DNA from 3 places in the Thermostichus sp. OS-CIW-30 genome. Region 3 is predicted to be linked to each of the others. Evidence: riboswitches for the same ligand, from Rfam matches in the RefSeq annotation. Region 3 holds a riboswitch; each other region holds the start of a gene.

Region 1 (10,480 bases), on a different contig from region 3:
GTCATCGGGCGTGAGGAAAACATTGAGGGGCCACCCCCCCTGCCCGCTCATGAGCTGCAACGCCTGCATGTAGATGCTGTCGAGATCCGGCCGCTCCTCGCGATCCACCTTGATGGGCAAAAAATGGGCATTCAAAAAGGCGGCAATTTCAGGGTTGGAGAAGGCCTCGCCCTCCATGACCGTACACCAGTGGCAACTGGAATAGCCGATGGATAGGAAAATCGGCCTATCCTCGGCCCGGGCTTTCTCCAGAGCTTCTGGGATCCAAGGCCACCAGTCCACCGGGTTCTCGGCGTGCTTGCGCAAATAAAGGCTGGAACTTGTGGCGAGGCGATTGGCCATGAGTACACCCTCTCACCCTTTTTGCTTTTCAGGCTAGCGCGTCCTCCTCCCAAGGCAGAGCCAACCCACTGTTGTTCAAGATACACTCACCCAGGATCCCTGTCGGTCAAGCCTGCTCCTGCTCGGCAGCCGGGATCAAAAACTCCAGAGGGCGCCCGTGCAAGACCAAGGTGGTGCTGGGGTTTTCCACAAAGCCGATCCGCTCGTAAAAGCCGCGCTGATGGGTTGTGAACAGGTAGATGCGCTCCACCGACTGCAGGTGGGGATGGCTGATCAGGGTTTCCACCAACTTGCGCCCAATGCCCTGACGTCGGTAGTCGTGATCAACCACGATATCCCAGAGGACGGCTCGGTAAACCCCATCGGAAGTGGCGCGGCCAAAGCCAATCAGGCGCTCCCCATCCCAGGCGCTGACCACCGGATGGCTGTGGGCAACGGCCCGCTCCATCTCCTGCCGCTGGCGATTCTGCGCCCAAAAGGCATTGCGGTTCAACAGCAGGAGAAGTTGATCCAGATCCAGCTCGCCCCGCTCCAGAGAGAAGCGAATGTTGCGGTTGTCCACCGGCTGACGAGAGAGGGCAATGACAGGCTCAGGAGAGGGATCGGGCATGAAGAAGACCTTTGCAGCAGTGAGGGTTGGCAAGGAAGGGGGAGTTCAGCAAAACACTTGGGCCTGACAAACTGAGGCTAGCTGGCCGAGGCATTGTCGGCGGTTGGCCCCGCATGCTCTAGGGCATAGGCTTTGAAGCGCTCCAGATCCGCCTGGATGGTGCTCTCCACCACTTTGCCCACAAACAGGCCATCCAAGATTTTGCCGAGGATCCCCGGGATCTTGTAGGCCACCGACAGCTTCACAATGGTACTGCCTTTGCGGTCGTAAAAGCGCAGCGCGCCCCGATTGGGCAGCCCCTCCACCGAACTCCAGCCGATGTGTTGGTGTTTCACCACCGTGTGGGTGCGGGAGATCCAACTGAAGGTGAGGCCGCGGGTATCCAGTGTCCACCGGGATAGCTCCTGATCCAGCAATTCCACCGAGCGGATCCACTTCATCCAACGGGGCATGAGGGTGAGGTTGGCCCACAAATCCCATACCTGCTCAATGGGAACAGGCACCTCCACCTGACAGGTATGCTCTAGCCAATCTGACTCTGACATAGGGCCTCCCACGCAACACCCGGCAGAAACACAAACCATCCAGGGGCTTGGCCACAACGCCTCGGGACGGGATCCCTGCCTTTACAAAATTTTATATCGACTTAAGATAGCATTATCGGCCTGATGAAAGTTTGGGGCTCTGCGCTTTTTGGCAGCCCGATTTCTTTTGCCGGCAAGTTGCGGCTGCCCCCCGTGAGGGCAACGCAGAAGGCAGGTATCATGATTGCCATCTGCAAGCTTCACTTGCAAGGGTTCGATGCATCCACTCGGTTGACTCGACGGGACGACCTCACCATGGTTTCACAATGGAAACAGCATCTGAAGAACTACTTCGTGGCGGGGTTGCTGGTGGTGATCCCTCTGGCAACTACCATTTGGCTGACGGTGGAGGTGGCCACCTGGAGCATTGGCTTTCTGACCAGCATTCCGAAGCAGTTCAATCCCATCCAGGGTTTGCACCCGATCTTGATCAACCTCATCGATCTGGCGGTGGGCCTGTTGACGCCGATTGTGCTCATCCTGTTGATTGGCTTCATGGCCCGCAACATTGTCGGCCAGTGGCTGCTCAATCTCAGCGAACAGTTGCTCCATGCGATTCCGGTGGCGGGGCTGGTGTACAAGACCTTGAAGCAATTGGTCAGTGTTTTGTTTGCCCCCAACAATCAGCGCTTTCGGCGGGTGGTGCTGGTGGAATATCCCCGACCAGGAGCTTGGGCGCTGGCCTTTGTGACGGGCACCATTCAAACTCCCATTCGGCCCGATGGGCCGCAGCGCTCCCTTGGACTGTTTGTGCCCACCACCCCCAATCCAACGACGGGCTGGTACGCCATTGTGCCGGAAGACCAAGTGGTGGAAGTGTTCATGCCGGTGGAAGATGCTTTTAAGATGCTCATTTCCGGCGGCATTGTCACCCCTGAGAGTTTTGAAGCGGGGCTGCAGCGGCGAGAAGGAGCTTTGGCCGTGACCATGCCCAGTTTGCGGGAGCTGGTGGAGCAGGAGCGGGTGGCAGGATCCCCCAGGGCTGACTCGGTGGGCTCTGAGGTAGGTTTTGAGACTGAAGGGATCCCTTAATCCTGCTTTCCTGTCCCTGCAGAAGGGCCGGGCTGCCAGAGCTGGTATTCTTTGGCCTGTTCCAAGCGCACATAAAAAGGCCGCATTTGCCGATCCAATGCCTCCACTTGCTCGGAGGGAAAGGCCTTCCAGTCAGCACGGCTGGCCCAGCGGAGGATGAGGTGGACAAGTTCGGGATCCTCTTGATCCAGCCAAACTTCTTTGCCCAGAAAACCCGGATGCCGGCGCAGGGCGGATCCCCAAACCCGCTCGTCTTGCTCAAGAAAGGCTGCTTGCCCACCGGGAGGAACCCGGAAGCAGAGATGTTCGATAGCGATAGGGCCGGGCGGGCTGGGGCAGGTCGACATAGGAGCAGAGGCGGCAAAGTTAAAGATGGGCCCTCTCAAGACTCCAGGGGGGAAGCAGTCAATCGTTGCAGGGTGGGAATGAAGTCGGGGTAGGAGATGCGGGCACAGTCGGCTCCCCTGAGGAGGGTGGATCCCTGCGCTCCTAGAGCTGCCACCATCAGGCTCATGGCGATGCGGTGATCCTCGTAGCTGTCGACCTCGGCCCCGTGAAGAGGGATCCCTCCCTTGATTTCCAGGCCATCAGGATATTCAGTGACCTGGGCTCCCATGCGGCTCAGCTCTTGGGCTATGGCAGCCAGACGGTCGCTTTCTTTCACCCGCAGCTCTGCGGCATCGCGAATCACCGTGATCCCTTCGGCAAAGGCAGCCGCCACCGCCAAAACTGGGATCTCGTCGATCAAGGTGGGGATGAGATCGCCGGCGATGGTGCAGCCGCGCAAGCGGGCCGAACGCACCCGCAGATCTCCCAGGGGCTCACCGGCCATTTCCCGGAGGTTCTCAATTTGGATGTCAGCCCCCATCTCCTGCAACACCCGTAGTGCACCGGTACGGGTGGGGTTGAGGCCCACATCCCTTAGCAGCAATTCGCTCTCGGGCACAATGGAGACGGCCACCAGCCAAAAGGCTGCCGAGCTGATATCCCCCGGCACCTGAACTCTCTGGCCCACCAGGCGGGATCCCCCCACCACGGCCACGGTTTTTGTTTCCGGATCCACCTGAATGTTGGCCCCGAAGGCCCGCAACATCCGTTCCGAGTGGTCCCGAGAGAGAGCCGGCTCGGTGACTTGGGTGGTGCCTTCCGCCAGCAGACCCGCCAGCAAGAGGCAGGATTTTACCTGCGCTGAAGCCACCGGGGAGCGGTAGTGAATGCCCTTGAGGGATCCCCCTTGTACGGCCAAAGGTGCCAACGTCCCACCGGCCCGTCCCCAAATGCTGGCCCCCATCTGCCGCAGCGGTCCTACCACCCGCCCCATGGGCCGCGAGCGCAGGGAGCGATCGCCGGTGACGGCAAAAAAGCGCCCGGCCTGGCCAGCCAGGATCCCCAGCATCAGGCGCAAGGTGGTGCCGGAGTTACCTGCATCCAACACGTCTGCCGGTTCTTGCAGCCGGCCCAGGCCAACTCCCCGAATGCGAACACACTCGCTGTTGAGCTCCGAAATATCTGCCCCCAGCGCCCGAAAACAGGCTGCCGTCCTGCGGGGATCCTCTCCCAGCAACAGCCCTTGGATGGTGGTTTCTCCTTCGGCCAGGGATCCCAGCATCAGGGCGCGGTGGGAAATGGACTTGTCGCCGGGGATGCTCACTTGGCCGCGCAGGCCCTTGGCCGGCGAGAGAGTGAGGATATCGGTAGAAGAAGAGTGAGTCAACACAGCAACTCTGATGGCAGACTGGGCAAAAGCGGCAGCAGTCTCATCTTACTCAGGCCCGGACTCATGCCCCAGAGATCTTACCAGGGATCCCAAGACAGCCTGTCTTTTGACGGCAACCCCTCTTTTCCCAGAGGATCACCTTAACAACATGGATTCCTCGGTCGGGGCCTGGCCTCGGCCTTTTTTTTGCAGATACTGAACTTTGTAGCAGCAGAAATAGAACCCCCGCAGACCGTGCTTGGCAAGGTGTATCAACACGACTCTGTTTTGACCGAGGAGGTGATGGCCTACCTGCAACCCCAGGGGGGCGGTATTTTTTTGGATGTGACGTTGGGAGGGGGTGGACACAGCTTGGCGCTGCTGCGGGGGGGAGCTGCTCGAGTGGTGGGGTTGGATCGGGATCCGGCGGCTCTACAGGCGGCGCAAGCGCGTTTTGCAGCAGAAGGGATCCCCGGCAGCCGCATCCAACTGTGGCACCTCAATTTTGCCGATTTCGATCTGCAGCAGCATGGCTTTCGGGATGAGCAGGGGCAGGGGATCCCCTTCGATGGCATCGTGGCCGACTTGGGGGTGAGTTCGCCGCAACTGGACTGCCCTGAGCGGGGATTTAGCTTTCGCGGGGAGGGGCCGCTGGACATGCGCATGGATCCCAGTACAGCTCAGGAGACTGCCGCCGATTGGGTTAATCATCGCCCGGTCGAAGAGTTGATCGAGATTTTCACCCGTTACGGCGAAGAGCGATTTGCCCGCCGCATTGCCCATCACATCGAGCAGGCTCGTCCCCTCGCCACAACTACCCAGTTGGCCCAGGTGGTTTGGCAGGCGGTACCTCCGGCAGCTCGGCGAGGCCGCATCCACCCGGCCACCCGCGTCTTTCAGGCGTTGCGCATTGCCGTGAACCGAGAACTGGAGGCTTTAGAAACCTTGCTGGCCCAAGCCCCCACTTGGTTGAAACCCGGCGGCAGGTTGGCCGTGATCAGCTTCCATAGCCTTGAAGATCGCTTGGTGAAATGGGCCTTCCGCAGGGATCCCCGTTGGCAGGTGCTCACCCCCAAGCCCTTGTCCCCTTCCGAACTGGAACGGCAACGCAATCCACGGGCCCGCTCTGCCAAACTGCGAGTGGCTGCCCGCAGCAGTCAGATGTAGGTTTAGGTTGGTTCTCCCGCTCTCAAGAGATCGGCTACCGTGAAGCGGACAGCTGTCCTGCTGAGGCCGGGAATCGGGAGAAGGGGGTTGCTGTTGGGGGGCGCGGGGAACTAGGGTGAAGCGGAACCGGCGGTCTCACACCGTCGGATTCCTTGGTGTGTGTGAGGTTAAGCCCTATGGTTAGCCAGCCTTTGAACGCAGGTCTTGATCGTCCCAAAAGCCCTCGTCGCCACAGACAGCCTTCTGCTCTGAGCCGACCCCTCTCCGGTACAGTTCAGGCCAGCCGCACCCAACCTTTGAATTTGAAGTTGAAATCAGCCCATCCTCGCAGCCAGCATCTTGCTTGGGCAGAACACCTAGCCTGGTGGAAGCAAATCTCCACAGGGATGGCTATCCTCTCCGGCGTTTCAGTGTTGAGCCTTTACAGTTGGACTGTGCATACCCAAAGCCGGTGGAGCCAGCGTTACCAGGTGTGGCAGCAGATGCAGCGCAACGAACGACAGTTTCTGCTGACTCAAGAATCCATTGCCAATTCTCTCCGGGAAATCGCCGACCGCTCCGAAATGGTGCCGCTGGTACCGGATCGGATGATCGAGGTGCCGATTGCCTCTCCCAGCCAAGTTGAGCCGGATCCAGCCCACCAGGCAACGGCTTTGCCAGAAAGAGCGCTCCGCGCCGCTCACGCGACCGAAAAAGCCCCTCTTTTCTACCCGGTTGGGTACTAGTCCAACAGATCCAGTCGATGGCGGCTAGGCCAGCGTCTCTATCTTGCTCTCCCAAAAGCCCTGGGTCTTGTGAAGTCTCGGTGTATCTCTATTCTCCAAAAAGCCAAGGGATCTCTGAGTTTCAGGATCCGGAGTAGGTGGGGGCAATCCTTCAATCGCTTACAAAGCAACAAAGCAATCTGGCCCAAGTTTTTCAAATTTTAATGGGATGTCGCCCATCCGAAGCTCTGGGACTGCAGATGGGATCCCATCTACCCCTGGGGATGACATCCCCCCTGGCAGGATAGGAACTCCAGAGCAGGGGATGTATGATGCCTAGCACGGCTTTTTCGGAGCAATCGCAGAGAAAGCTGTACCGACAGGTTGTCCTGGGGATCAGCCAGGGCATGTAAAGGGGAAAGTCCGGTGCAAATCCGGCGCTGTGCCGCAACTGTGATGGGCTTGGGCTAGACCCATGCCCTCAGTCAGGATGCCCGCCTGCGGTTCTGGCTCGTCTTTCTTCCGCGTCGCACGGAATCAGGAGCTTTAGGAAAATGAATCCCATTCTAGGTCTCAGCCTGGCGCTGGGGGGTCTTGTTTTGGGGATCCCAGCGTGGGCGCAGCCGGCGGCCTCTTCACCTTCAGCTCAAGAGGTGTTGGAAACCGGTGTTAGCGCCGAGATTTTAAATCAACCCGTCACCACACCTTTTCGCCGTCCTGGTTTGCTGCGGGATTCTTCCCGCCCGGTTTACGTCATTACCCGCCAGCAAATTCGAGAGCAAGGGGCAAGAACGGTTCAGGAGGCCCTGCGCTACCTGCCCGGGATCCTCAGCGACGGCACGGCGGGAACCCAGTTGGGAGCCCTTAGCTCCCAGTTTATGCGGGGAGGACGAACGGCCCAGGTGTTGGTGCTCTTGGATGGCCGCCCCATTAACGACCTGGGCTTTTTTGGCGGGTTCGATCTGTCTCAGATCACTACAGATGTGGTCGAGCGTATTGAGATCTCTCCAGGTGGGGGCTCCACCTTATACGGCTCCGATGCCGTTGGCGGGGTCATCAACATCGTGACGCTGGATCCAAAGCCGGGATCCGAGACCGTGCTGGAAGCGGCTATCGGCAGCTACGGCCTCAATGAGCAAGGGATCCAAAACCGCGGCCAAGCGCAGGATCTGGGCTGGGTGGTCAGCTATCGCCGTCTGCAGAGCAACAACGACTTTCCCTTTGAAATTAGGCGTTTGGGCAAAGCAGGCAGGCGGGAGAACTCGGCAGTGGAGTACCACAACCTACAAGCCAAACTCACCTGGCAACTGGCAGAAGGCCAGGTCCTAACCGGAAATGCCCTTTATCTCAATAAAGCGTTTCAGGTGCCTGGCAGCACCGAGTTTCCCTCCCCCGATGCAGTGCAAAACACCAACGACCTGCTGTTAGATCTCAGTTGGCTGTGGGATCAAGAGAGGGGATCCCTGCAAGCCAGGGTATTTTTTGACGACCTCAACTATCGCTTCAGCGCCCCACAAAGCCAGGGATCCCGGGATGAGATCCTGCGAACGGGGTGGGGATCCCAACTGCAATACACCTGGAAGGCTGCTGAAAACCTGGAGCTTACTCTAGGAGCGGATTACCGATCCATTTCAGCTCGCAACACCACCTTCTCCTTTGCCAGGGGATCCACCAACGTCAACTATGACAATACTGTGAATCAGGGGGCATTCTTCGCCCGCCTGGATTACAGGCCACAGCCCAACTTTTATCTCAACTTAGGTGTTCGCCAAGATTCGAGCAATCTGGTCAACGGTTCGGCCACCTCTCCTGCCGCAGGGATCCGCTGGGTTTTGGCAGAAGGCACCACCCTGAGGGCCAATTATGCCGGCAGCTTTCGCACCCCCTTGATCTCAAACCTGTTCTTTCGGCTGCGCGGCTTTTTTGAAGTCGACGGCAACCCCAATTTGCGACCGGAGCGGGGAGAGAGTTTTGACATTGGCCTGGATCAGGCTTTGGGAGATTTTGGCCTACTGCGCTTGACCTTTGCCCATAACCGCATCCGCGATGGCATTACCTTTGTCAGCACTGGCCCGCGCAGGGGAACCTACGAAAACATTGAGCTCGTGGAATACACGGGCTTGGAAGCAGCCCTGGATTTGCGATTGGGGGAAAACTGGACTCTTTTTGCCAACTACACCCTGAACGATCCCATCATCCGCTCGGCGCTGGATCCCAAAGCGGTTGGCAAACAGCTAGCCTTCGTGGGAGCAGACAGCTTCAACCTGGGCCTGAGCTACCGCGATGCAGAGGATCGGTATGCCTCAGTTTTCCTGCATCACATTGGCACTTTCTTTACCAACAACGCCAATACCCAATCTCTGCCCGGCTACACCAACCTGGCTCTGCGGGGAGGGATCCCAGTAGCAGAAAATCTCGCTCTAGAAGTGGGGGTTGATAACCTGCTGGATGAGCAATATGAGGTTTTCCCCGGCTACCCCGGAGTGGGTCGCACCGTTCGGCTTAATTTAAGGGGCCAATTTTAGAGCGACTTGAGGCTGACTTTTAGCTGTCTAACTCACTGCTGAATCCTTGGCCAAGACATTGAGATCGTCTTTGCCTCTTCTCACACCCTTTGCTTGGACAGAAACCTATGACTATATCAAGGAGCACCATGTCTCGATCAACTTCCCAGTTGCCCATCCAAGCTGGCAGCGCTGCCCAGCAACCCAGCAGCCATTGTCTTTGGGTTTGTGTCACTTGCGGATCTCGGTGGGTTAACGGCCAAAAAGAAGGGATTAGCAAGGGAGAAATGCTGCTGTCTGCCCTGCAATCTCAAACCCTCAATCCTCAACTGACCCTGAAGCCGGTTGCCTGTATGAGCGGCTGCAGCCATGCTTGTGTCGTTGCGTTGGCAGCACCTCAAAAGATGACCTATGTTTTTGGAGATCTCGATCCAAAAGATGTGGATCTCATTCTGCAGACAGCAGAGCTCTACCTCACCAAGCCAGATGGGATCCTACCCTGGGCCGAGCGCCCCCTCAAAAAAGGGGTGATTGCTCGTATTCCACCACTGCACTGAGGAGCTTTCTCATGGCCACTTTTACCCCCTGGATAACCCCCCTCCATCAAGCTTGGCAGGAAGTTTCTCTGACGGGTTGGACAACCCTTTATGAAGGGATCCCTGCCCATATTGACTGCTTGGGGCCGTTGCTCTACGAGCTGTTTCAAGAGCACTGGGCCGAGATCCAGGTGGGCCATGTGGCGGAAGGCGGGGTGCTGGAGCTGGCTTTCAAGAAACCTCCAGCTTTGTGCGTGCTCTACGATGGCTATCTAACCGTTGCCACCGAAACTTGGCACCTGCATTTGTGCCTGGAGGAGCACCAAGGCGGCCCCCATCGCAAGACCCCACCCGAGCTGCGCCGCAAAAGATTGGTTAGCCGTGCTGCTCTCTACCGGCGCCTCAATCCCCAAGGTCAGCCCCGCATGTGGGGGATCCAATTCTGGAATGGAGCAGAAGAGCCTTTGCTGCAGATTTTTCTGCCCAGCCCCTTTTTGGGGCCAGAGGAAGACTACCTGCCGGAAGGCAAAGCAGATTACCAAAAGCTTTCTCTTTACGAGCGCATCCGCGCCATCTATGTGCAGGGGAAAGAGCGGATCCCCTATGAGGATAACCCTCTTAAACGTCCCTACCTTGCCGTTTGTCGTTCCAGCCGTTGTTATCCTTCCCGCAACTACCAACCGGTTGTGGAAGCTCTGGAATCGGCTCTTCGAGAAGCCAACCTGGACGTACAGGTTATCACCTCAGGCTGCTTGGAAGTTTGCCAACAGGGGCCCGTGGTTTTTTACTCTGGGGATCGCACCTGGTACAAGCGGGTTACTCCCCAAGTAGCTCGGCAAATTGTTTTTGAGCATTTGCTTAATAGCTGTCCTCTGAAAGACCACCTTTTTCCAGGAGATTAAAGTCATGATTGGCCTGCAATCGAGTGCTCAACCTATCCCCATTCCCAGCTCTCGCCGCTTAATCCCAGCCCCACTTTGGATACAAGCTGCTCAAGATTTGGCCCAAGGCTGGTTCTGGCCCAGCTTGTTTACCACCGTCGGCTGTCTCAGCAATATTGCTTATACATGTACCCTTCCTTTTGTAACTGTTGGTATTGTTGCAGGCACAACTTTAACCCGCCAAAGGGCAGCCATTAGTGCTTTGATGATTTGGCTGGCCAACCAAATCTTTGGCTACACCTGGCACAACTATCCCCGCACTCCCGATTCGTTTGCCTGGGGGTTGGTGCTGGGGATCGGCACGGTGGGGATTGCTCTTGCTGGCGGTTACCGACCTCTGTTTTCTCAGTCCAAGCCGCTTCGG
Region 2 (10,480 bases), on a different contig from region 3:
TGCAGCCGCTGTAGGATTTTCTGTTCTGCCGCCTCTTTGGCCAGGCGAATGGCGTGGTAGACCATCGGCGCCTTGGAGCTGCCGTGGGTAATCACGCAGATGCCGTTGACGCCGAGCAGCAAAGCACCGCCATACTCCACGTAGTCCATGCGCCGCTTTACCTGCTTGAGGTTGGGCCGGAGCAGCCAGCAGCCCAACTTGCCGCGCCAGCCGCGGGGCAGCTCCTCCCGCAGCACCTGGGTGATCACCTGGCCAACACTTTCGGCAAACTTGAGGAGGGCATTGCCCACAAAGCCGTCACACACCACCACATCAAACTCCCCGGTCAGCACATCCCGCCCCTCGGCATTGCCGGCGAAATGGATCCCTGGCAACTGGGCCAGACGCTGGTGGGTGGCCAGAGCCAAATCATTGCCCTTGTTGGGCTCCTCGCCGATGTTGAGCAGGCCCACCCGCGGCTTCTCGATCCCCAGCACGCACTGGCAGTAGAGGGATCCCATGCGGGCAAACTGCTCCAAAAAGCGGGGCCGGCAATCCACATTGGCCCCCACATCCAGCAGCAGCACCGGCTTGCCTTTCAAAGTGGGCAAAAGAGCGCCAATGGCCGGGCGATCGATCCCTGCCAGCCGGCCCAAATTCAGGTAGGCCGCAGCCATCGCTGCTCCGGTATTCCCGGCGGCCACCACGGCATCCGCTTGGTTGGAGCGCACCTGTTGCATCGAGATGTTGATGGAGGCTTTGGGCTTTTTGCGCACCATCAGCGGCTCTTCCGCCATGCCCACATCCTCTTCGGCAGGCACAATGGTGATCCCAGCAGGCAAGGGTTGGGGCAGAAAGGGCTTGAGGGAATCTGGACGACCGACTAGTGCAATCCCGACCCGGAGCTGCCGATGGGCCAGCAGGGCGCCCTTGATGATCTCTTCGGGAGCGTAGTCACCCCCCATCGCATCGACCGCAATTCGCACAAGCTGACCTCACACTGGAATATCCTTGGCAACTGCAAGCAAGAAGCGGGGCAAAACGCACTAACCTCTGCAGTCCCCTCGCCCGAGAATTGGGAGCCCCAGTGGCTGCAGGGTGCTAGCGAATTTTACCAGATTTGTTTTCCTCAATTAAGGCCGTAGTTCCCCTTGCGCCGGTTCTCCCCACCCCCCACAGGAAACGTGAACTCCCTCACGCCTGCGCGAGGGTAGCCAGGAGAAAGTGTACCTGTTGGACGTGGTCGCATGCGGTGGAGTTTCTGGCTTGGTGTTGGCTCAGCTCCGTCTCCAACTGCGCCAATTCTCCCGCCAACGCTGCCCACCGATCCCGCTCTGGATAGAGGGTGGCCTGCAGGTGATTGAGGCGACCCCAGGTTTCTGCCATGGCCTGGGCGCGCGCCCGCAGGGATCCCTCCTCTTGCTCCAGGTGTTGCCACTGCTGCTCCAATTCCTGCCGTTGGCGGGCGAGCTGCTCCTGCTGAGAAGGCAAGGACGATTCCAGTTGTTGAATGAGGGTTTGCAGACGACCTTTTTCTTGGAGAAGATCCTGCTTCTGGCTGCCGATCTGTTCCAGGAGCGGCCCAATATCGACCTGAACCGGGGCAGCAGCTTGATTTTGCAGCTGTCTAAGGCGGGCTTCCTGGCGGGTCAACTCTTCATACTCTCGCTGCAGGTTTTTTTCCTGAGGCAGCAGGGCTTCTTCCAAAGCACTGCAGGCAGACTGGGCATAGTCGATATCCATCTCGATGTCAAACCGCTCCTCTGGAGAGGCGCTGGCCAGCCGCTCTTGCAGCTCCCGCAGGGTTTGCCGGTTTTGCTCCAGTTCGGCCCGCTGCTGGCTGACCTGGGCCGCCCGCTGCTCGTAATCTCGGCGCAGTTGGCTGACCAAAGCCGCCAGCTCCTCGACCGAGATCGCCGGCTCCCCAGCCCTGCCGTTGCTGCTGCCATCGACGATAAAGTCGTATTCCTGCACCAGACGAGAGGCTTTCTGGTATAGGCTCTCTTGAGATTGCAGCTGCTGGAGAATCCTCTGCAGGTGCTCTTGATGGGCTCGCAGGGATCCCTGTCGAGTTTGCCACTCTGCTTGGCTTTGCTCCAGGGATTGTCGGGATCCCCACCAAGCGGTGTGGCGTTCTTGCCAAGCGCGGTAGTCTCGATCCAGCTCGTCTTGCCGGGCCTGGGCCTGCTGACGTTCTGCTTCCAGTTGGGCAATCTGTTGATTCAAGTGCTCCTGCTGCTGCTGAATGTGGCTTTTCAAGCTCTGCAGAAGCGCCAAGGGATCCCCAGCCGGATGTAGAGTCTCCTGGAGCTGCTGCACCAAAGCCTGTAGCTGCGCTGCTTCTGCCTCCCCCAAGCGGCTGGAGCGAGCTTCTTGCAACTGGGCTTCCAACTCTTGCCGCTGCCGATTCAGAGCTTCCCGCTGCTCTCCGATCAGGCGCTGTTGTTCAGCTAAGTAAGCTTGCTGGGCTGCCAGTTCCTCTTTGAGGCTGTCCAGGAGTTTGCGATCTTCCTCTACACTCTTGTACTGCTCGTACAGCCGCTGCACCTCTTCTTCTTGGGCTGCCAGATCCATCTCGCGGCGTTTAAGCTCATGCGCCTGAAAGGTGAGGGACTGTTTCCAAACCTCGATCTCCTCTTCCTGGCTGCGGGCTCTGAGCTGAAGTTGGCTGAAGTTTTGCAGATAGGTCACCAGTTGGCGAGCGGCTTCGCTGATGCGGGCGACCTGACGGTTGCCGGAGATTTCCGCCAGCACCAATGACCCATCCTTGAAGCGCCCGGCCTCCTGGGCGATGCGGCCTTCCAAAGTAATGGATTCTTCGTTCACGGCCACCCAGGTATTGTCCTGCTGCTGCTTGGCCAGCAATTGCAGAGACGACTTGGCAAATCCAATCGGCTTGGATAGCTCTGCTAGGTACAGCACGCCTGAACTCCTCTAAAACAGCATGGACAGCACCAGCCTTGACCCCACCGAGCCATTGCCCCTGGCCGGGGAAAAATGGACGGCCGCCAGAACATGGCTCGCCGAGGCGCATAAAGACTACACCACCTTTCTAGACTCAACCATAGGGTAAAAAAAACGCCTTCGCCAGATGAGTTTTGGGGATGTCCGGGGTAGCTATTCAAACCGGTGGCGGAGCACTAAGGTAGTCTAGGGTGTGGTGTAGGGTTCCGCTCAGGGTTTGTATGGAGCTGCAAGGTGAGCCGCTTTCTATTCGTCGGCGTTCTCCTGCCCCGCCGGTGGTCGTAGCCTCTCAGGTGTACCAGACAACAGCGCCGGAAGCCAAACCGCGCCACATTTTGGAAGCGATCGTCTGGCATAAAGAGCAGGAGGTGGAGCGCCAACGGGAGCAGCTTCCCCTCAAGGAATTGCAACGGCAACTGGATCAAGCCCCGCCGGTGCGGGATTTTGTGGCGGCCCTCACCCAGTCGCCTCACCCTATCTCTGTGATTGCCGAGGTCAAAAAAGCCTCTCCCAGCCGCGGCGTTCTCCGGGATCCCTTTGACCCGGTGGCCATTGCCCAGAGCTATGAGGCCGGTGGGGCCAGTTGCCTCTCGGTGCTCACAGATGAGCGGTTCTTTCAGGGCAGCGGCGAGTATCTGCGCCGGATCCGTCAGGCAGTAGGGATCCCCATCCTCTGCAAGGAGTTCATCCTCTACCCCTACCAAATCCTCTGGGCCCGCAGCCTGGGGGCAGATGCGGTGCTCTTGATTGCCGCCATTCTCTCCGATGCGGATTTGGGCTACTTTCTCAAGCTGATTCGGCAATTGGGCATGGCGGCTCTGCTGGAGGTGCACACCTCCCAAGAGTTGCAGCGGGTGTTGCGTTTGCCCCAACTGCAAGACTCCAGGGGGCAGGTGCTCATTGGCATCAACAATCGCGATCTGAGAACCTTTGCGGTGGACTTAAACACAACGCGCAACCTGTTGGCCGCCCACTCGGAGCTCCTTGGCGATCTGCCTGTGGTCAGCGAGTCCGGCATCCATACCCCCGCCGATCTGCAGCAGTTGCGGGCCTGGGGGGTGCGCTCTGTGCTCGTGGGGGAAGCGCTGGTGACCCAGCCGGATCCCGGCCAAGCTGTGCGCCACCTGTTGTCATCTCAGTGAATGAAAACCATTTATCAATGGATCTCTGCGAGAACAATTGATCTCTAAGGATTGCTTGGATCGATGAAACGTATTCCTGTGCCGGCTCATATCCACTACGAATTTCTGCTGCGGGTGTTGGAGCGGCAAACCTTTCCGGCAGTAGAGGAACAGGATTTTGGCAACCGAGGCCGCACGCAAGAGCTGATCAACTCCCTGCGCAAAGCCCTCACCCAACAGGTGCAACTGGAGGAAGAGTGGCGACAGCGGGGCTATCAGGTGGACTACCGCTGGAATATGGACGAGCCTCAGCCTCCCTCTTGACCTTCCAGCCCACTGTAAGGTTTAGCATCCTTTCAGTGGCATTGGGGGGGGTTTCCAAGATGCAGGTTGTTTTGACGGTGCCCAAGCTGGCCTGTGGGGCTTGCGTGGACACCATTGCGCAAGCGGTGCGGCAACTGGATCCCCAGGCCCAGGTGGAAGGGGATCCCAAAACCAAACAGGTGCGGATTACTTCTGAGCGGCCTGTGGGCGATTTGCGGCAGGCCCTCACCCAGGTGGGATATCCCCCGGCCTAGTCAATTTTGGGCCGGGAACGGTCGGGTGTCTGTTTTGAATTTCTGTACAGATGGCTGCCTTCGCCCTGCCCAGGGTGGAGAGTAGCTGTCGTTTCATCAACAAGGTGTTGCCATGTCTGCCCATAAAGGGTCATCGGCTGCACTATCGGCCTCTGCGCCTTCTCCTGAGGGCACTTGGCAGTTGGCCTTACAAGGGATGAGCTGTGCCTCCTGCGCCCGCAGCATCGAACAGGCCCTCGCTCAGGTGCAGGGGGTGTCCCACGGATCAGTGAATTTTGCCAGTGAGCAGGCCACCGTCAAAGGGGATCCCAGGCTGGTGGATCCGCAGGCGCTGATTCGGGCGGTGGAGCGGGCGGGGTATCGGGCGCGCCTTATCCAGGAGGATTGGCAGCTGGACGATCTGTCGGATCCAGAGCGGATCGCCCAACGGGCCGCAGAACGGGAACTGAAGCTCAAGGTGGCGATAGGGGTGGGCATCAGCACGGTGCTGGTGATCGGATCCCTGCCGATGATGCTGGGGATGGACATCCCGGGCTTTCCCATGTGGCTGCACAATCCTGGGTTGCAGTTGCTGCTGACGGCTCCGGTGCAGTTTTGGGTGGGCAAGCATTTTTATCGAGGCGCTTGGGCCGCTTGGCAACGGCGCTCGGCGGATATGAACACGCTGGTGGCCTTAGGGACGAGCGCGGCTTTTTTCTATTCTGTTTTCCCAACGGTTTTCCCCGACTATTTTCACCGGCAAGGACTGCACCCGGATGTCTATTATGAGGTGTCGGCGGTGGTCACCACCCTGATTCTGGTGGGCAAGTGGATGGAGCAACGGGCTAAGGGGCAAACCTCCGAAGCCATTCGCAAGCTGATCGGGCTGCAACCGAAAACGGCAAGGGTAATTCGCCATGGGGTGGAGCAGGATATTCCGATTCGGGAAGTGCAGGTGGGGGATCGGATCCGAGTGCGCCCCGGAGAGAAGGTGCCGGTGGATGGGGTAATCCTAGAGGGATCCTCCACCCTCGACGAGTCCATGGTGACCGGCGAGAGCCTGCCTGTACTCAAGTCGGCGGGGGATGAGGTGATTGGGGCAACGCTGAATCGGACGGGCAGCTTTGTGATGGAGGCGCGGCGGGTGGGCAAAGACACGGTTCTGGCCCAGATCGTGCGCCTGGTGCAGGAAGCCCAGGGATCCAAAGCCCCAATTCAACAGGTGGCGGATCGGGTGACTGCCTGGTTTGTGCCGGCAGTGATCGGGGTGGCAGTTCTAACTTTCGTGCTCTGGTGGGTGTTGGCGGACAACCTGACGCTGGCCTTGGTGAACACGATTGGGGTGCTGATCATCGCCTGCCCTTGTGCGCTGGGGTTGGCAACCCCCACCTCGATCCTGGTGGCCACGGGACGAGGGGCAGAATTGGGGATCCTGGTGAAAAGTGGCGACAGCCTGGAATTGGCCCACCACTTGCGCACGGTGGTCTTGGACAAAACCGGCACCCTGACCGAAGGTCGCCCTACCGTCACCGATATTTGGGCCCACGGCTCCTCTCCCCTGGCGGTGTTGCGCCTGGCAGCGGCGGTGGAGCGGCACTCGGAACATCCTTTGGCCCAGGCGGTAGTGCAGAAAGCCGAAGCCGAAAAAATTGTGATCCCTCCTGCCCAGCATTTTCAGGCAAGGATAGGCAGTGGGGCAGAAGCCTGGGTGGAAGACCAGTGGATCTGCATCGGTCGGCTGAGCTGGCTACAGGAGATGGGGATCCCTTGGGATCCCTCTTGGTCAGAGCGGGTTCAGACCTGGGAAAGCCAGGGCAAAACGGTGATCGGCGTAGCCCAATCCCAGAGCCTGGTGGGGCTGTTGGCCATTGCCGATCCGCTCAAACCCACCTCTCCTGAGGCAGTGCAACAGCTGCAACAGATGGGTCTAGAGGTGATCCTGCTAACCGGGGATAACCCCACCACGGCCCAAGCGGTTGCTCGGCAAGCAGGCATTCAGCGGGTAATTGCCCAAGTCCGTCCGGATCAGAAGGCAGCTTACATACGCAGCCTAAGACAACCGCGACGGCGGGTGGCGATGGTGGGAGATGGCATTAACGATGCTCCGGCTCTGGCAGAAGCGGATGTGGGGATCGCCATCGGTACGGGTACGGATGTGGCGATGGCCGCCAGCGATATTACCCTCATGTCGGGAGATCTGCGCGGAGTCGCCACAGCCATTCAACTCAGCCGGGCCACCCTCAACAACATCCGCCAGAACCTCTTCTTCGCCTTTATCTACAATACGCTGGGGATCCCGATTGCCGCTGGGGCGCTCTATCCCTTTACAGGCTGGTTGCTCAACCCTATGCTGGCGGGGGCAGCCATGGCCCTGAGTTCCGTTTCGGTGGTCGCCAATGCCCTGCGCCTGCGACACTTTCAGCCCCCCAGACCAGCGGGCCGGCGTTAGGCCCTCTCCCAGGGGCAAGGGGGATTAGCGCGGCAACAGTTTTGCTGCCCTTTGAGCATGAGTCTGCCGTACCGCTCATGCCTCAGGGCTATCTTCTGGCAGACAAGGACATCCCCCCCAGGGGGCTTGGTGAACGACAAGCGGCAAGCTAACCTAAAAGGCTCAGGCAGACTGGGGAAAGCGCGGTGCAAGTCCGCCACTGTGACGCAACTGTGATGGGATCCCTCCCTCAGCCAGAACACCCACCTGCCGTTGTCCTGTACCCCTTGCGATTCACAAGGAACGGAGTTTTTTGTGTTGAATACCCTCAGTGTTTCCCCTCCGCTTGCGGTTGTGCAGTCTCCTGTTGTCCCCCTGCCCCTGTTGCTCATCGGCCACGGATCCCGCGACCCCCAAGGGCAGCAAGCCTTTCTGGAGCTAGCCCAGGCTTACCAAGCTCTCACCCCCCATCGACCGGTGATCCCCTGCTTTCTGGAGCTGACCCAGCCAACCATTGCCCAGGGGGTAGAGCAGTGCTTGGCCCAAGGGTGGCAAGAGATTGTGGTCCTGCCGCTGTTGCTGTTTGGGGCCCGCCACAACAAGTTCGATGTGACGATGGAATTGGATCTCCTGCAGACCCTCTATCCCCAGTTGCGCATTCATTACGGTGGGCCGTTGGGGATCCGCATCGAGATCCTGCAACTGCTGCGAGACCGATTGGCCGCTTTGATGGCCGCCCAACCGCAGCGGATCCCAGAAGCAGAAACCGTGCTCCTGTTTGTGGGTCGCGGCTCCAGCGATCCCGAGGCCAATGCCGAAGCCTGTAAACTGGCCCGGTTGCTTTGGGAAGGATCTGGGTTTGCCGCTGTGGAAACTTGCTTTATCGGCATTACCCATCCCCGCCTGCCCGTGGGATTGGAGCGGGCCTTGTCCTGGCATCCGCGCCGGGTGATCGTGCTGCCCTACTTCCTGTTTACCGGAGTGCTGGTGAAAAAAATTGAGGCGGCAGTGGAACAACAACGACAACGACAGCCGGAAATCGACTGGCTGATGCTGCCGGAATTGGGCCTTGTGGACACGGTGCTGCACAGCCTGCAGCAACTGGAGCAGGAAGCCCTGCAGGGCCAAACCCCGATGAACTGCCACCTGTGCAAGTTTCGCCTGGCCGTGAGCGCAGAGGTCAGAGCTGGATCCAGCCATCACCACCCTCACGAGCCTCATGACCACCATCACGGGCATGGATCCCATCACCACCCTCATTCTCACCATCACCCTCAGCACGGCCACACCCACGCAGCGGCTGGGGATCCCTGGGCCCAATTAGAGGGCTACCACCAACGGGCATGGCAGGTGCCCTAAGAGGGAAACAGAGGCTGCTGGCGGGATAAACTGAGTGCAGACAGGCAATTTTTGAACCTGGTTTTCCCGCTCTAGCGGTTGTGATGACGAAAAAACGATGATGCTCTCCCGCTCCTCTTGGGTTTCAGGTGCCGCTGCCGTGGGGAGCGGGATCTTTGTTTTCGCCCTGGTGGTGGGGCTGCTGGATCAGATCCTGCCCACCCTGCCCAAGGTTTCCCTCTCCCTGGCCGGGATCCCTGGGATCCTGGCTGCCGCTGGGGCCTCCTATGGGGCCTGGCGGGTGGTTCAGATGGGTCTGCAATCGGCTTCCTGGAGCGACTTTCGAGAATCGCTGGTGGCGACCCTATCTCCCTTTGATCCTGCCGACCACGGCGGCGAGCCACGACAACCTAAGGGGGATCCTCGCCCTTGGCAGGTGGCTCAGGAGATCCGGCAAACCCAGCTCCGCCATCAAAAGATCCTTGACCGCATCAAGCAGCGGGTGAAAGCCGAAATCCAGACCTGTGAACGCGCCCAAGCCCAACTGCGCAGCGAGCAGCAACGGTCTCGAGTCCTGCAGGCCCAAGCCCAACAGTTACAACAGCATCTGCAAAACCTACAAACATCTTCCCCTTCTCCAAGCTCCGAGTCGACCAAACCCACGCCAGAGCAAGCGCTGCGCCAAAAGCTCCGCCAACTTCAATCCCAGGTCACCACCCTGAAAATAGAATTGGAACGCCAAAGGACCCAACTGCAACACGCAGAAGCAGAGCGGGCTCAACTCCAGCAGCAGCAGCAAAAACTCAAGCGCATCCTGCAGCGCAAAAAATTGGAAAATCGAGAGTTGCGCTCCCAACAGGCAGAATGGGCCCGGCAACTGGAGCAAACTCAACAGGAGCTGCAAACTTTGCGAGAGTCCTACCGCGCCTTGCAAGTTCTCCAGGAAATAGGCTTCACCCTAACCCAAAACCCATCTCACGAAAGGGCGGAAACGGAGTCCTCTGGATCCTCCGACTAGCCGACCCGCTTTAGAACAAATACACTCCCCTCGCTGCCCCGACCCAGCCGCAAGTCTTCATCTAAATAGGTGATATCCAGCCAACCCGTTGGCTCGCGGCGGCGAATATCGATTTGAATAGCCGGGATCCGCTCCGGAGCCTGCTCGAGCAAATCGAGAAAACTCTCGATCTCGTAGCTCATCAAAGCTTGGGATCCGAACACCAATCGCTCGAAAATCACCCTCACCCGACGCTCCGATTCGGGGTAAAAGCGTGCCGATACCGCCAAGATTCCCCGTGGCACCCAAGCCCCCAGCCAGCCGGATCCCTGGATCTCCGCCACGTTGAAGACCCGTCCAGCCTTGGCCCGAATACACTGGTAGATCTCGCCGGTGGTCAAAAAAGGCAACTGTGCCAGCCGCAGCAGAGCTGTGCTCGTGGTAAATAGGGTGAGCCAGTTCCCCTCCAACCCTTCAGGAGCCGATGTTGGCTTGGGGGTGGGGTTGAGCGCTTCTAGGACGGCAATTTGAGACAAAATCTGGGCTTTTTGGTCAGGGGAAACTTTCCGGCCCCGGTCGGTCGCCTCCAGTAGGTGCAGCAGAGCCGATTTTTGCTGAGCCAGGGCCTCAGACATGGGCACACTCCGAAGGCACTGACCCTATTTTAGAGAACGCGGGATCCCTCTGCCCTTAACCGTCTTCTCCCACCAGTTTCAGGTTCAGATCTGCCACCTGCTCATACCCCAGCCCGGCCCGCACCACCAGCGGCTCGGATCCCGTCAAGTCAATTACCGTAGAGACCTTGGCCCGACGGGGGGCATCGTCATCCAGCACCAGATCCACCTGTTTTTCCAACTGCCGCATCTCTTCAGCCGCAAAGATCCCACCCTCATCCCAGGGGTCGCTCTCCCACTCCCAGGCTTGCCCAGAACTTAAGTCCAGGGATCCGACGGGATCCCCCCCCAGCTTGGCAGAGGTGGAGACAATTGGATTGCCCAACTCTTCCAGCAAAGCCTGACAAATGGCCGAGTCGGGCACGCGGATGCCGGTGGTTTTCCGTTTGGGCTCCATCACCAACTTGGGCACCAGCTTGGTG
Region 3 (10,480 bases):
CGGAAGTCAACCGGGCAGCAATTCGATATTGGCAAGCCCAGTGTCCTGCTTTGGCCCTCTGGGGCTACCACGGCTACTTCTCTAGCGAGGAAGAAAAAGAGCTTCTGCAAGCTCTCCAGGAATTTCGACCGCAACTGGTGTGGGTGGGGCTGGGATCCCCGCGCCAGGAGCTGTGGATCCAGAAGTGGCGTCCCCTTTTGCCCCAAGCCATCTGGATGGGGGTGGGGGGCAGCTTGGACATTTGGGCCGGCCAAAAACGGCGAGCGCCCCGTTGGTGGCGTGACCATCACCTGGAATGGTTGTATCGTCTCTATCAGGAACCCTGGCGCTGGCGACGCATGTTGGCTTTGCCCAAGTTTGTCTGGCGGGTGCTGTGGGATCCCTCTTCTCGTTTGCGCCCCTAGTCTGCCGGCGCTCTCTCCCTCCTCTGTCTAGGCGCTTACTATGGTGATCGGTCAGCACATCGGCTATCCTCCTCGCTTACACCGTTGGGCGGGTACGGCTCCGACTCCTCATCTCCCTGCCCCGGCCAATCCAGAGGCCACCCTGGGCTTTTACGGCAGCACTCAATCCGGATCCCTGGAAACCCCGGCCAGCATGGTGTCCTTGCGGGGCGTGAGCAAGGTCTTTCCCAACGGCAACTTAATTTTTCAGGATGTGAACTTGGAGGTGCGCCGCGGCGAGTTCGTGTTCGTGACGGGGGTCTCCGGAGCAGGCAAGTCCACTCTTTTGCGACTGCTCTACGGGGCGGAACAGGCCACCGAGGGCACGGTCATCGTCGATCAAGTCTGTCTCTTTTCTTCTGAAGGGCGGCGGCGACCCTACCGCATCCCACCGCGTCCGCTGGCCATGTTGCGGCGGCGCTTGGGGGTGGTTTTCCAAGATTATCGCCTTCTGGCCAACCGCACCCTGGCAGAAAATGTGGCCTTCGTGCTGCGCGCCCAAGGGCTGTCCCCCGCAGAAATCCGCCGTCGCATCGGGCCGACCCTAAAGATGGTGGGGCTGACCGAAAAGCGAGATCACTTTCCCCATGAGCTTTCGGGGGGGGAACAGCAGCGCCTTAGCCTGGCCCGTGCCATTGTCAACATGCCGGTGCTGCTGCTGGCGGACGAGCCAACAGGAAACCTAGATCCGGAAAACTCCCTCTTGGTTCTCCAGATTTTGGAGCGGCTCAATTCCTTTGGGGTGACCGTCATCATGACCAGCCATGACCCCTATCTGGTGGAGCGGGCCGGCCACCGGGTGGTGCGCATGGAGGGAGGGCGCCTGTATGATCTGCGCTGAGGGGCTAACGGGATCCCTACTTTGCTCTTCACAAGCTTTTTGAGATCCCGGAGAGCAGCTTTGCCGGTTGCATCAGCAGACCGTAGGCCCTAAGCCAGCCGCATCAGCACAACAGCGGCACCGCCCGCGGCGACTTGTCAAGCCAGCCCGACCAGTTACATCAGCGGGTCGTGGGCCTTACTCGCGCAGACCCTCAGGTTGGGTTTCCAGAAGCTCCTCCCCTAGCTGATGAGCGGCAGCCACCATATTTTTCAGTGCGGGGATCACCTCCTCCCAGCGGCGGGTCTTGAGGCCACAATCGGGATTAACCCAAGTTTGCTCCACAGGCAAGTGGGCCAGTCCTGTGCGCAGCTGCTGCAGGATTTGCTCAACGCTCGGCACCGCAGGGCTGTGGACATCGTAAACGCCGTTGCCCACCTGGTGACGATACCCAGCCTGGGCAATTTGCAGCAGGGTTTTGTTGTTGCTGCGGCTGTTTTCAATGGAAAGCACGTCGGCATCCAGCCGCTCAATGTGCTCGATGATGTCCCCAAACTCTGAGTAGCACATGTGGGTGTGAATCTGGGTTTCCGGCTTGGCCCCGCCGGTAGCTAGGCGAAAGGCATCCACTGCCCAGCTGAGGTATTCTGGCCAGCGTTCTTTTTTCAGAGGTAGCCCCTCCCGCAGTGCCGGCTCATCCACTTGCACCATCACCGCTCCAGCCGCTTCCAGATCTGCCACTTCGGCTCTCAAGGCCAGGGCAATCTGCAAAGCCTGCTCCCGCCGGGGAATATCAACACGGGGAAAGGACCAGTTGAGCATGGTCACTGGCCCCGTGAGCATGCCTTTCACCGGCTTTTGGGTGTGGGACTGGGCTACTTGGAATTCCCGCACTGTCATGGGTTGGGGGCGAACCACGTCGCCGTAGAGAATGGGAGGGCGCACGCAGCGGCTGCCGTAACTCTGCACCCAGCCGTGTTCAGTGAAGGCAAAGCCTTCCAGCTTCTGGGCAAAGTACTCCACCATGTCGGTGCGCTCAAATTCCCCATGCACCAACACATCCAGGCCAATCTCTTCTTGAATGCGGATGCACTTGGCAATCTCAGCGTCAATGGCTGCTTCGTACTCCGCCTGCGAAACCTCCCCTCTTTTGTACTTAGCTCGCCACTGCCGCACCTCTGGAGTTTGGGGGAAGGAGCCAATGGTGGTGGTGGGCAAAGGTGGTAGCTGAACCTGCCGACTTAGGCGCTGCTCGTAGGGCAGGAATCGCTCGAAGTCCTGGGGCTTGAGGTTGGCCAAAGCCTGGCGCACTTGGGGGTTGGGGGGGCTAAACTGCGCAAAGCTCTGCCATTGCTGCTGGATTTCCGCCTGCTGGGCAGCAGTGTCTTCGCCGTTGAGGGCTCGCGCCAGGAGAGCTACTTCGGCCAGCTTCTGTTCGGCAAAGCTGAGGACATTTCTGAGGGGTTCCGGCAACTGGGCTTCCAGAGCAGCGTCGTGGGGCACAAATTGCAACGAAGCGGAAGGCTGCACCCGTAGGTTGGGAGCTACCCCCTGCAGCTCCCGCAGGCTGGCCAAGACAGTCTCAGGCTGAACCTTCCAGACATTCCGAGCGTCCACTACGCCAGCACCTAGGATCTGGTCAGCCGGAAAGCCATAGGTTCTTACCAGATCCAGGGTGTGGCCACGGGTAAAGTCAAGGCTAATGCCGGCCACCGGCAGTTGCACCACCCAGGGGTAAGTCTCCCCCAGGTCATCGAAGTAGGTGACCAAGTGGACAGGGATCCCGGCGGTTGCCAACTGGCGGTAGCTCATTTCCACAGCTTCCCGCAGGCCACTTCCCTGGCTGGTAACCAAAATGGGATCGTGAATCTGGACTTCTGGGATCCCCAGCTGTTTTAACTCCTGGAGGAGATCCCGGTACAGAGGAAGGAGCTTTTCCAAGTCCGCCCGCAGATCCCCAGATCGCTGGCTAAGGCAGAGCAAAGTCACTGGACTGAGGACAACGGGGCTGGTGCGCTCCCCTAGGATCCCTTGGGCCCGCCGAACTCTTTCCAAAAAATCCCCAAAGTTAGGACTGGGATCGGCTTCCGGCTCAATTTCGGGTACCAAGTAGTGGTAGTTGGTGTCAAACCACTTGGTCATTTCCAAAGCCGGCAGGCCCTCCCGCCCCCGCGCCATGGCAAAGTAGCGGTCTAAACCCGACAGACCTCGGAACCGAGAGGGGATCAGCCCCAGCCAGGTGGCCCAGTCCAGTACATGGTCGTAGAGAGTCTGATCCCCTACCGCAATGTGATCAATCCCAGCTTGTAGCTGAGTCTGCCAGGCTTGAGTCTCCAAATCCCAAAAGGTAGCCAGCAGAGCCTCTGACCCTAGGGCACCACTCCAAAAGCCTTCCAAAGCTTTTTTGAGCTCGCGGCGCTTGCCCATGCGGGCATACCCCAATGTCATGGTTTGTGCAGTCATGTTGTGTGCCATCCCAAATACTGAGTTTTCTAATTTTCCTGCGTTCAATTCGCCCTCAACTGGGATCCCGCCCGCCAAGGAAGAAACCGGCTGTTCCTCTCTTGCCTCTGGAACCCCAACAAAACACTGCCTTTTGCGCAAAAAAGATACTCAACGCAGCCAGCGATCGCAGTGGCTACTTGCCAGCCACCAATTGAAGTCAGGAAGCCTGACATCTCACTCTTTCCTTCGCGTAGGCGGGCTGTAGATCTTGATAGATCTTGGTGCAACAGCACCCAAAATTTACTCTCTCCCGGCCAACTGGCTCAGAGTCTTGCTTGGGTTCTTGGACTTATTTCTACTGCTGAGGAGTACCGAAAGCTTGTGGGAGCAACGCCGGGAAAATGCTCAGGATAACGAAAGCAGAAACGAGCTAAAGCCAAGACAGTTACCATCTGTACCTCGCAGATGTTGTGAAGTTTAGAAAAACCATCGGCGGGCATTCTGACTGACACGGTTTTGGGGGACAAGACCTGGATCGGCAGCGAATGACTCTAGAGATTTGCTGCAGGACTTCTCCTAAACCGGATCACAGCTGCGGGACAGCGGCAGATTCTCACTGCTCTTTCCCCGTTTCCTCTGGCGGCTGATCCCCGTCAGAACCGATAGCTGAGCTACATCGTATCACGGAGTTCAGAGACGGGAGTAGAGTGCTTCAATCATCACCAAGCCAGCAGCCTTTGGAGCTACCAGACCTCACCTTTCACCCAGCGGTCTTGCAGGAAGTCATCGGAATCCTCTAAGCATCCTCCCCCCCTGCATTGCTCTCAAGATAAGGCAGTGATAGCTTAGCTGCCATAAGTCTTGTCCAGGAGGCAAGGGGGTTTGCTCCTTTTTGCTTTGCTGAAAAAGCGACAGATCGGGGTTTCTATGGCATCAAGCTTAAAAGTAACTGTGTGGTCTGTGGGCCTCTTCTTGCTGAGCCAGATGTGGGCTGGATGCGCTCAGAATGCTGCTGAGCGGACAGCTTTCGATCCAAAGCTAGCAGGATCCAGCGATCAAATCGTGCTGGCCATTGGAGGGGAAAGGGAAGAAGGATTTGATCCCACCCTGGGCTGGGGACGTTACGGTTCGCCTTTGTTCCAAAGCACTCTGCTGCGGCGGGACGAGAACCTTGAGATTGTAAACGACCTGGCGACTGGCTACACTGTCAGCCAAGATGGCCTAACCTGGACGGTAACCCTACGAAAGGATGCAGTCTTCTCCGATGGAAAACCTGTCACAGCAGCGGACGTGGCTTACACCTTTAACCAAGCAGCTCGGAGTGGTGGTCTGGTCGACCTAACCGCCCTAAAGGAAGCAGTAGCTATCGACACTCATACGGTGGAGCTGCGGCTGCAAAAACCCCAAAGTACTTTTGTCAACCGCCTCATCACCTTGGGTATCGTGCCTCAACATGCCCACGGGCCTGATTATGCTCGCAAACCCATTGGCTCTGGCCCCTACCGACTGGTGCAGTGGGATGAGGGGCAACAACTGATTGTGGAGGCAAATCCCTTATATTACGGCCAGACTCCTGGCATTCGGCGGCTGGTTTTCCTTTTCCTGGAGGAGGATGCAGCCTTTGCAGCAGCCCGAGCCGGACAGGTACACGTGGTTAGCGTGCCTCAGTCTTTGGCTAAGCAAACTGTTGAGGGCATGAAGCTTCACGCCATTCCCAGTGTGGATAACCGAGGGCTGATGTTCCCCTTTCCCCCTAAAACCGGTGCGACAACCCCAAAGGGATACCCCATCGGCAACGATGTGACTTCTGACTTGGCGATTCGCAAGGCGGTCAACTTCGCCATTGACCGACAGGCGCTGGTGGATGGAGTCCTAGAAGGCTACGGATCCCCTGCCTATGGCCCAGTCAGCGGTTTGCCCTGGGAAGAGCCGACCGCCAAGATTGAGGACAACAATCCAGACCTGGCCCGTCAGATTCTAGCTGAGGGAGGCTGGAGCGATAAAGATGGGGATGGGGTAGTGGAAAAAAACGGGCTGCGGGCTGAGTTCACCGTGCTCTACCCGGCCAACGACAGCATTCGCCAAGCCCTGGCCCTAGCTGTTGCAGAAATGCTGCGGCCTGTGGGCATCCGAGTCAATGTCGAGGGCAAAAGTTGGGATGACATCACTCCGCTCATGCACAGCAACGTGGTGCTGTTTGGCTGGGGCAGCCATGACCCAACTGAGGTGTACAACCTCTACCACAGCAAAGCGGCCCAGGGGGGATTTTTCAATGCCGGCTACTATGCCAACCCGTTTGTGGATCGAATGCTGGATCTGGCTATGGAGGCCCCCTCTGAAGCTGAAGCTATCCCCTTCTGGCGGGCAGCCCAGTGGGATGGAAAGCAAGGCTTTACTGCCAAAGGAGATGCAGCCTGGGCTTGGTTGGTGAACCTGGATCATACCTACTTTGTCCAAGAGTGCTTGGATATAGGCCAGCCGCAGGTACAGCCTCATGGCCATGGTTGGCCAATCACAGCCAACATCACCCGTTGGAAATGGACGTGCAACTGAGGTCAGTTCTGCTGTTTCTGGCTTATAAGCTGACTCGGCTGGGGTTGCTGCTGGCGGCTGTGGCAGTCCTGACGTTTGCCCTGCTCAGCTTCTCCCCTGTTGATCCCGTACAAGCCTATGTAGGGGCCGACATGCTGCAGATCAGCCCAGCCCAACGAGACCTGATTGCCCAGCGTTGGGGGCTGGATCAGCCCATGCTGCTTCGCTTTGGGAACTGGCTTGGGCAGATGGTTCAAGGCAACTGGGGCACCTCAATGGTGTTCGATCAGCCAGTGGTGCAGGTCATTCAACAGCGGTTTGAGCTATCGCTGCCCTTACTGGCAATTGCCTGGCTGCTTTCCGGTTTCCTGGGAGTGGGGTTGGGGGTTTTGGCCGCAGCGTTTCAGGGCGCTTGGGTTGACCGCAGTATTCGTCTTTACGCCTACACCCTCGCCTCTTCTCCCCCTTTCTGGGTGGCGCTGCTACTCTTGATCGCGTTTTCGGTAGAGCTGGGTCTAACACCTATCTGTTGCGCCGCGCCACCTGGCGCGTTGGCGGAGGAGGTGACTTTTTGGCAGCGCTTACACCACTTGCTCTTGCCTGCTTTCACCCTAACTTTCATCGGCGTTGCCAACATCACCTTGCACACTCGTCAGAAGCTCATTGACGTGTTGCACAGCAACTATGTGCTGTTTGCTCGTGCCCAGGGGGAAAGCCTGGCTGGGATCCTGTGGTACCACGGCTTGCGGAATATCTTGCTGCCTGCGCTGACGCTGCAATTTGCCTCCTTTGGGGAACTGTTTGGTGGCTCAGTGTTAGTGGAACAGGTGTTTGCTTATCCAGGACTGGGACAAGCAACGGTACAGGCAGCTTTGCGCAGTGATGTGCCTCTGTTGGTGGGCATTGTGTTTTTCAGCGCCTTGTTTGTCTATGCCGGCAATACCCTAGCTGACCTGTCCTACCAGATTGTCGATCCACGCATTCGCCTTGGCGGGAGGATAGGATGATCCCTTTTGCATCGCCTCGTGTTGCTGCTGCTGATGCCGATGGGGGGATGAAATTCTCAGAGTCCTCTGTCAAAGGAGAGCGCAGGCGGCAGACTCTGTGGGCAATTGGACTGTGTGCTTTTTTTTTGGTGTCTATCCTCTGCAGCGCTGGGCTTATCGGCGATACCGGACTGAGCCCGAACCTAACTCAGCGGAATCAGCCTCCTTCCCTGGCCCATCCCTTCGGCACCGACTGGCTGGGGCGGGATATGCTGGCCCGATCCTTGCACGGGATGTCCCTTAGTCTGTGGGTAGGCATGCTGGCTGCCGCCGTCAGCGTGGTGATCGCCGCTGTTTTGGGTTTGGTGAGTGGCACGGTGGGAGGCTGGGTGGATGCCTCGATCTGCTGGATGATTGACCTATGTTTCAGCCTGCCTCACCTGGTGGTGCAGATCCTTATAGCTTTTGCTGTCGGCGGCGGAGTTCGGGGAGTCATTGTTGCCGTTGCCCTCACCCACTGGCCCAGCCTAGCGCGCCTGGTGCGGGCCGAGGTGTTACAGGTCAGCAGTTCTGACTATGCCCAGAGTTCTTACCGACTGGGCCGCTCTTCCCTCTGGGTTGCCCGCTACCATATGATGCCTCACATTTTGCCCCAGCTCCTAGTGGGACTTATTCTGCTGTTTCCCCACGCCATTTTGCACGAAGCAGCCCTCTCATTCATTGGGGTAGGTATTTCGCCGCACCTACCGGCCATCGGCATTATTCTGGCCGAATCCATGCGCCACCTCTCCACCGGCTACTGGTGGCTGGGGGTTATGCCTGGACTGCTGCTGCTGCTGTCGGTCAAGGCTTTTGACTGGCTGGGAGAAAACCTGCAGGCCCTTCTCAATCCGCGTACGGCTCAGGAGTAGGGAAATGTTGGTGGTCTCCGGCCTAAACATTAGGTTCAGCCGATACGAGCGGGGGCTGCGCCGCCGCTACCTTCAGGTGATTACAGATCTGGATCTGGAGGTTAAGGCAGGGGAGGTGGTGGCAGTGGTGGGGGCCAGCGGATCGGGCAAAAGTTTGCTGGCCCATGCCCTCTTGGGTCTTTTGCCAGAGAACGCTACCCTGCGCGGTACTCTCCTATTTCAGGGGCAGCCCTTGACCCCTGAGCGGTGTAGGCAACTGCGCGGCAAGGCCATTGCTCTCATCCCCCAGTCTGTGGACTACCTGGATCCCCTCATGCAAGTAGGATCCCAGGTACAGCGGGTAGCTCGGCTCAGCGGTGCCTCCCAAGGCGAGGCCCGTAGAGCAGTGAGCCGCATCTTTGCCCGCTATAGCTTGCCGCCGGGAACAGAGGGCCTCTACCCTTTCCAGCTCTCCGGAGGCATGGCACGGCGGGTGCTGGTATCGACGGCGGCAGTTAGCAGAGCCAAGCTGGTGATAGCCGACGAGCCCACGCCAGGCTTGGACGCGGAGGTGGTGGCTGAGACCCTTGCCCATCTGCGGGAACTGGCCCAGGAGGGCCGAGGCGTTATGTTGATTACACACGATATTCAGGCGGCGTTGTCGGTGGCAGATCGAGTGGCAGTCTTCTATGCGGGCACTACAGTCGAGTTGGCCTCGGCTCAGGATTTCGAAAGGGGAAACTTGCGCCACCCCTACACTCAAGCTCTGTGGCGATCCCTGCCCCAAAATGAGTTTGCTCCCCTGCCGGGCAACCAGCCTGACCCTGAGGCACTGCCTGCGGGTTGTTTGTTTGGGGATCGCTGCCCCTGGGCAAGTGAAATCTGTCGAGCTGAGCATCCGCCTCTGCGGGCGGTTGGAGGAGGGTGGGTGAGGTGTATCCATGCTCAAGGGTGAGCATCTCTGGTTTCGCTATGGACGGCATCTGCCTTGGGTGGTGCAAGATCAGACCCTTCAAGTAGAACTTGGGGAAGTCGTAGGGCTGATGGCTCCCTCTGGTTTTGGCAAAACTACTCTGGCCAAGTTGCTGGCGGGCTACCTTACCCCCAGCCAAGGTCGGGTGAGTGTGACAGGGCAGCCTTTGCCTCGGCGAGGGTACTGCCCAGTGCAGCTTGTCTTTCAACATCCAGAGCAGGCCGTTAACCCCCACTGGCGCATAGCTCAGGTCTTGCGGGAAGGGCCTCCTCCCCAGCCAGAGGTTCTCCACACCTTAGGCATTTCCCCCAGTTGGCTCAACCGCTATCCCCATGAGCTAAGCGGGGGAGAATTGCAGCGGGTTGTCATCGCCCGGGTTCTCAACCCACAAACTCGCTATTTGATTGCAGATGAGATGACAGCCATGCTCGACGCCAATACCCAAGCCCTGATCTGGCAAGCTGTCTTGGCCTATGGGCGGGCACATCAGATGGGGCTTTTGGTCATCAGTCATGATCGCTTTCTCCTGGAACGGCTCTGCAGCCGCTACGTCATCATGACCAGCCATGACCCCTATCTGGTGGAGCGGGCCGGCCACCGGGTGGTGCGCATGGAGGGAGGGCGCCTGTATGATCTGCGCTGAGGGCTGCCGGGATCCCTATTTTGCTCTCCACAGGCTCTGTTGAGCTCCAGGGGGCAAGGGTCTGAGCCCATTGATTGTTGGATGGAGAACAGCATGCAATCTCTCTCCCGATTTCTCAATAAAATCCGCTATCTCCTACAGGAGACTTTTTTGGGGTTGCGGCGGGGGGGCTGGCTGAACTGGGCCGCTGTGAGCACCCTGCTGGTGTTGCTGTTCTTGGTGGGGATCGGCGTTGAGCTGTCCTGGGGCCTGGATGCCACGGTGCAGTCGCTGGGAGGACAACTGGAGATCTCCGTCTACCTGGAGCCGGAACGGCAGGGGGTGGAGCTGCAACCTCAGGTCGCCCAACTGCCTCATGTGGCCGAGGTGAAGGTCATCACCAAAGACCAAGCTTGGCGCACCCTCTTGATCGAGATGGGGATCCAAGACGAGGCGGCCATGGAAACCCAGTTGGGGGAGAACCCCTTGGTGGATGCTCTGCGGGTTAAGGCGGATTCCACCGAAGCCTTGGGGGAAGTGGCGGAGCAGATTCGCCAACTGGAAGGGGTGGATGAGGTCTACTACGGCGACCGCATTGTGGAGCAACTGGCCCAGCTCCAGGACATGCTACGGCTGGGATCCCTGACCATTACCGGCGTGTTGGCCCTGACAGCGGTGGCGGTCATCACCACCACCATTCGCCTCATCGTCATGGCGCGGCGGCGGGAGATCGAGGTGATGCAATTGGTGGGGGCGACGGCAGCCTGGA

Evidence for each region. A riboswitch is a leader RNA that binds a small molecule or an ion and turns the genes downstream of it on or off. The one in region 3 is predicted to bind cobalamin.
Region 1: another riboswitch for cobalamin. It lies ahead of ACVWZF_RS07035 (TonB-dependent receptor plug domain-containing protein); the one in region 3 lies ahead of metE (5-methyltetrahydropteroyltriglutamate--homocysteine S-methyltransferase).
Region 2: another riboswitch for cobalamin. It lies ahead of ACVWZF_RS10380 (sirohydrochlorin chelatase); the one in region 3 lies ahead of metE (5-methyltetrahydropteroyltriglutamate--homocysteine S-methyltransferase).

Annotation. Positions count from the first base shown of each region.
Region 1 is NZ_JBSSCZ010000013.1:23,937-34,416, forward strand. Features, by position in the region: gene ACVWZF_RS06995 (thioredoxin domain-containing protein) at 1-342, opposite strand, end outside; gene ACVWZF_RS07000 (GNAT family N-acetyltransferase) at 449-952, opposite strand; gene ACVWZF_RS07005 (SRPBCC family protein) at 1,030-1,497, opposite strand; gene ACVWZF_RS07010 (DUF502 domain-containing protein) at 1,792-2,568, shown strand; gene ACVWZF_RS07015 (TIGR03792 family protein) at 2,565-2,915, opposite strand; gene aroA (3-phosphoshikimate 1-carboxyvinyltransferase) at 2,951-4,285, opposite strand; gene rsmH (16S rRNA (cytosine(1402)-N(4))-methyltransferase RsmH) at 4,502-5,431, shown strand; gene ACVWZF_RS07030 (hypothetical protein) at 5,608-6,156, shown strand; cobalamin riboswitch at 6,499-6,651, shown strand; gene ACVWZF_RS07035 (TonB-dependent receptor plug domain-containing protein) at 6,690-8,660, shown strand; gene ACVWZF_RS07040 (DUF1636 domain-containing protein) at 8,789-9,196, shown strand; gene ACVWZF_RS07045 ((2Fe-2S) ferredoxin domain-containing protein) at 9,208-10,077, shown strand; gene ACVWZF_RS07050 (hypothetical protein) at 10,082-10,480, shown strand, end outside.
Region 2 is NZ_JBSSCZ010000023.1:5,304-15,783, reverse strand. Features, by position in the region: gene plsX (phosphate acyltransferase PlsX) at 1-965, opposite strand, end outside; gene hmpF (pilus motility taxis protein HmpF) at 1,174-2,901, opposite strand; gene trpC (indole-3-glycerol phosphate synthase TrpC) at 3,165-4,085, shown strand; gene ACVWZF_RS10395 (DUF5340 domain-containing protein) at 4,149-4,388, shown strand; gene ACVWZF_RS10390 (heavy-metal-associated domain-containing protein) at 4,448-4,642, shown strand; gene ACVWZF_RS10385 (heavy metal translocating P-type ATPase) at 4,755-7,070, shown strand; cobalamin riboswitch at 7,199-7,334, shown strand; gene ACVWZF_RS10380 (sirohydrochlorin chelatase) at 7,365-8,408, shown strand; gene ACVWZF_RS10375 (SPFH domain-containing protein) at 8,506-9,405, shown strand; gene ACVWZF_RS10370 (PAP/fibrillin family protein) at 9,402-10,019, opposite strand; gene ACVWZF_RS10365 (L-threonylcarbamoyladenylate synthase) at 10,075-10,480, opposite strand, start outside.
Region 3 is NZ_JBSSCZ010000001.1:105,586-116,065, reverse strand. Features, by position in the region: gene ACVWZF_RS00560 (WecB/TagA/CpsF family glycosyltransferase) at 1-404, shown strand, start outside; gene ACVWZF_RS00555 (cell division ATP-binding protein FtsE) at 598-1,284, shown strand; gene metE (5-methyltetrahydropteroyltriglutamate--homocysteine S-methyltransferase) at 1,462-3,726, opposite strand; cobalamin riboswitch at 4,183-4,387, opposite strand; gene ACVWZF_RS00545 (ABC transporter substrate-binding protein) at 4,636-6,261, shown strand; gene ACVWZF_RS00540 (ABC transporter permease) at 6,246-7,247, shown strand; gene ACVWZF_RS00535 (ABC transporter permease) at 7,244-8,137, shown strand; gene ACVWZF_RS00530 (ABC transporter ATP-binding protein) at 8,142-9,071, shown strand; gene ACVWZF_RS00525 (ABC transporter ATP-binding protein) at 9,058-9,732, shown strand; gene ACVWZF_RS00520 (cell division protein FtsX) at 9,826-10,480, shown strand, end outside.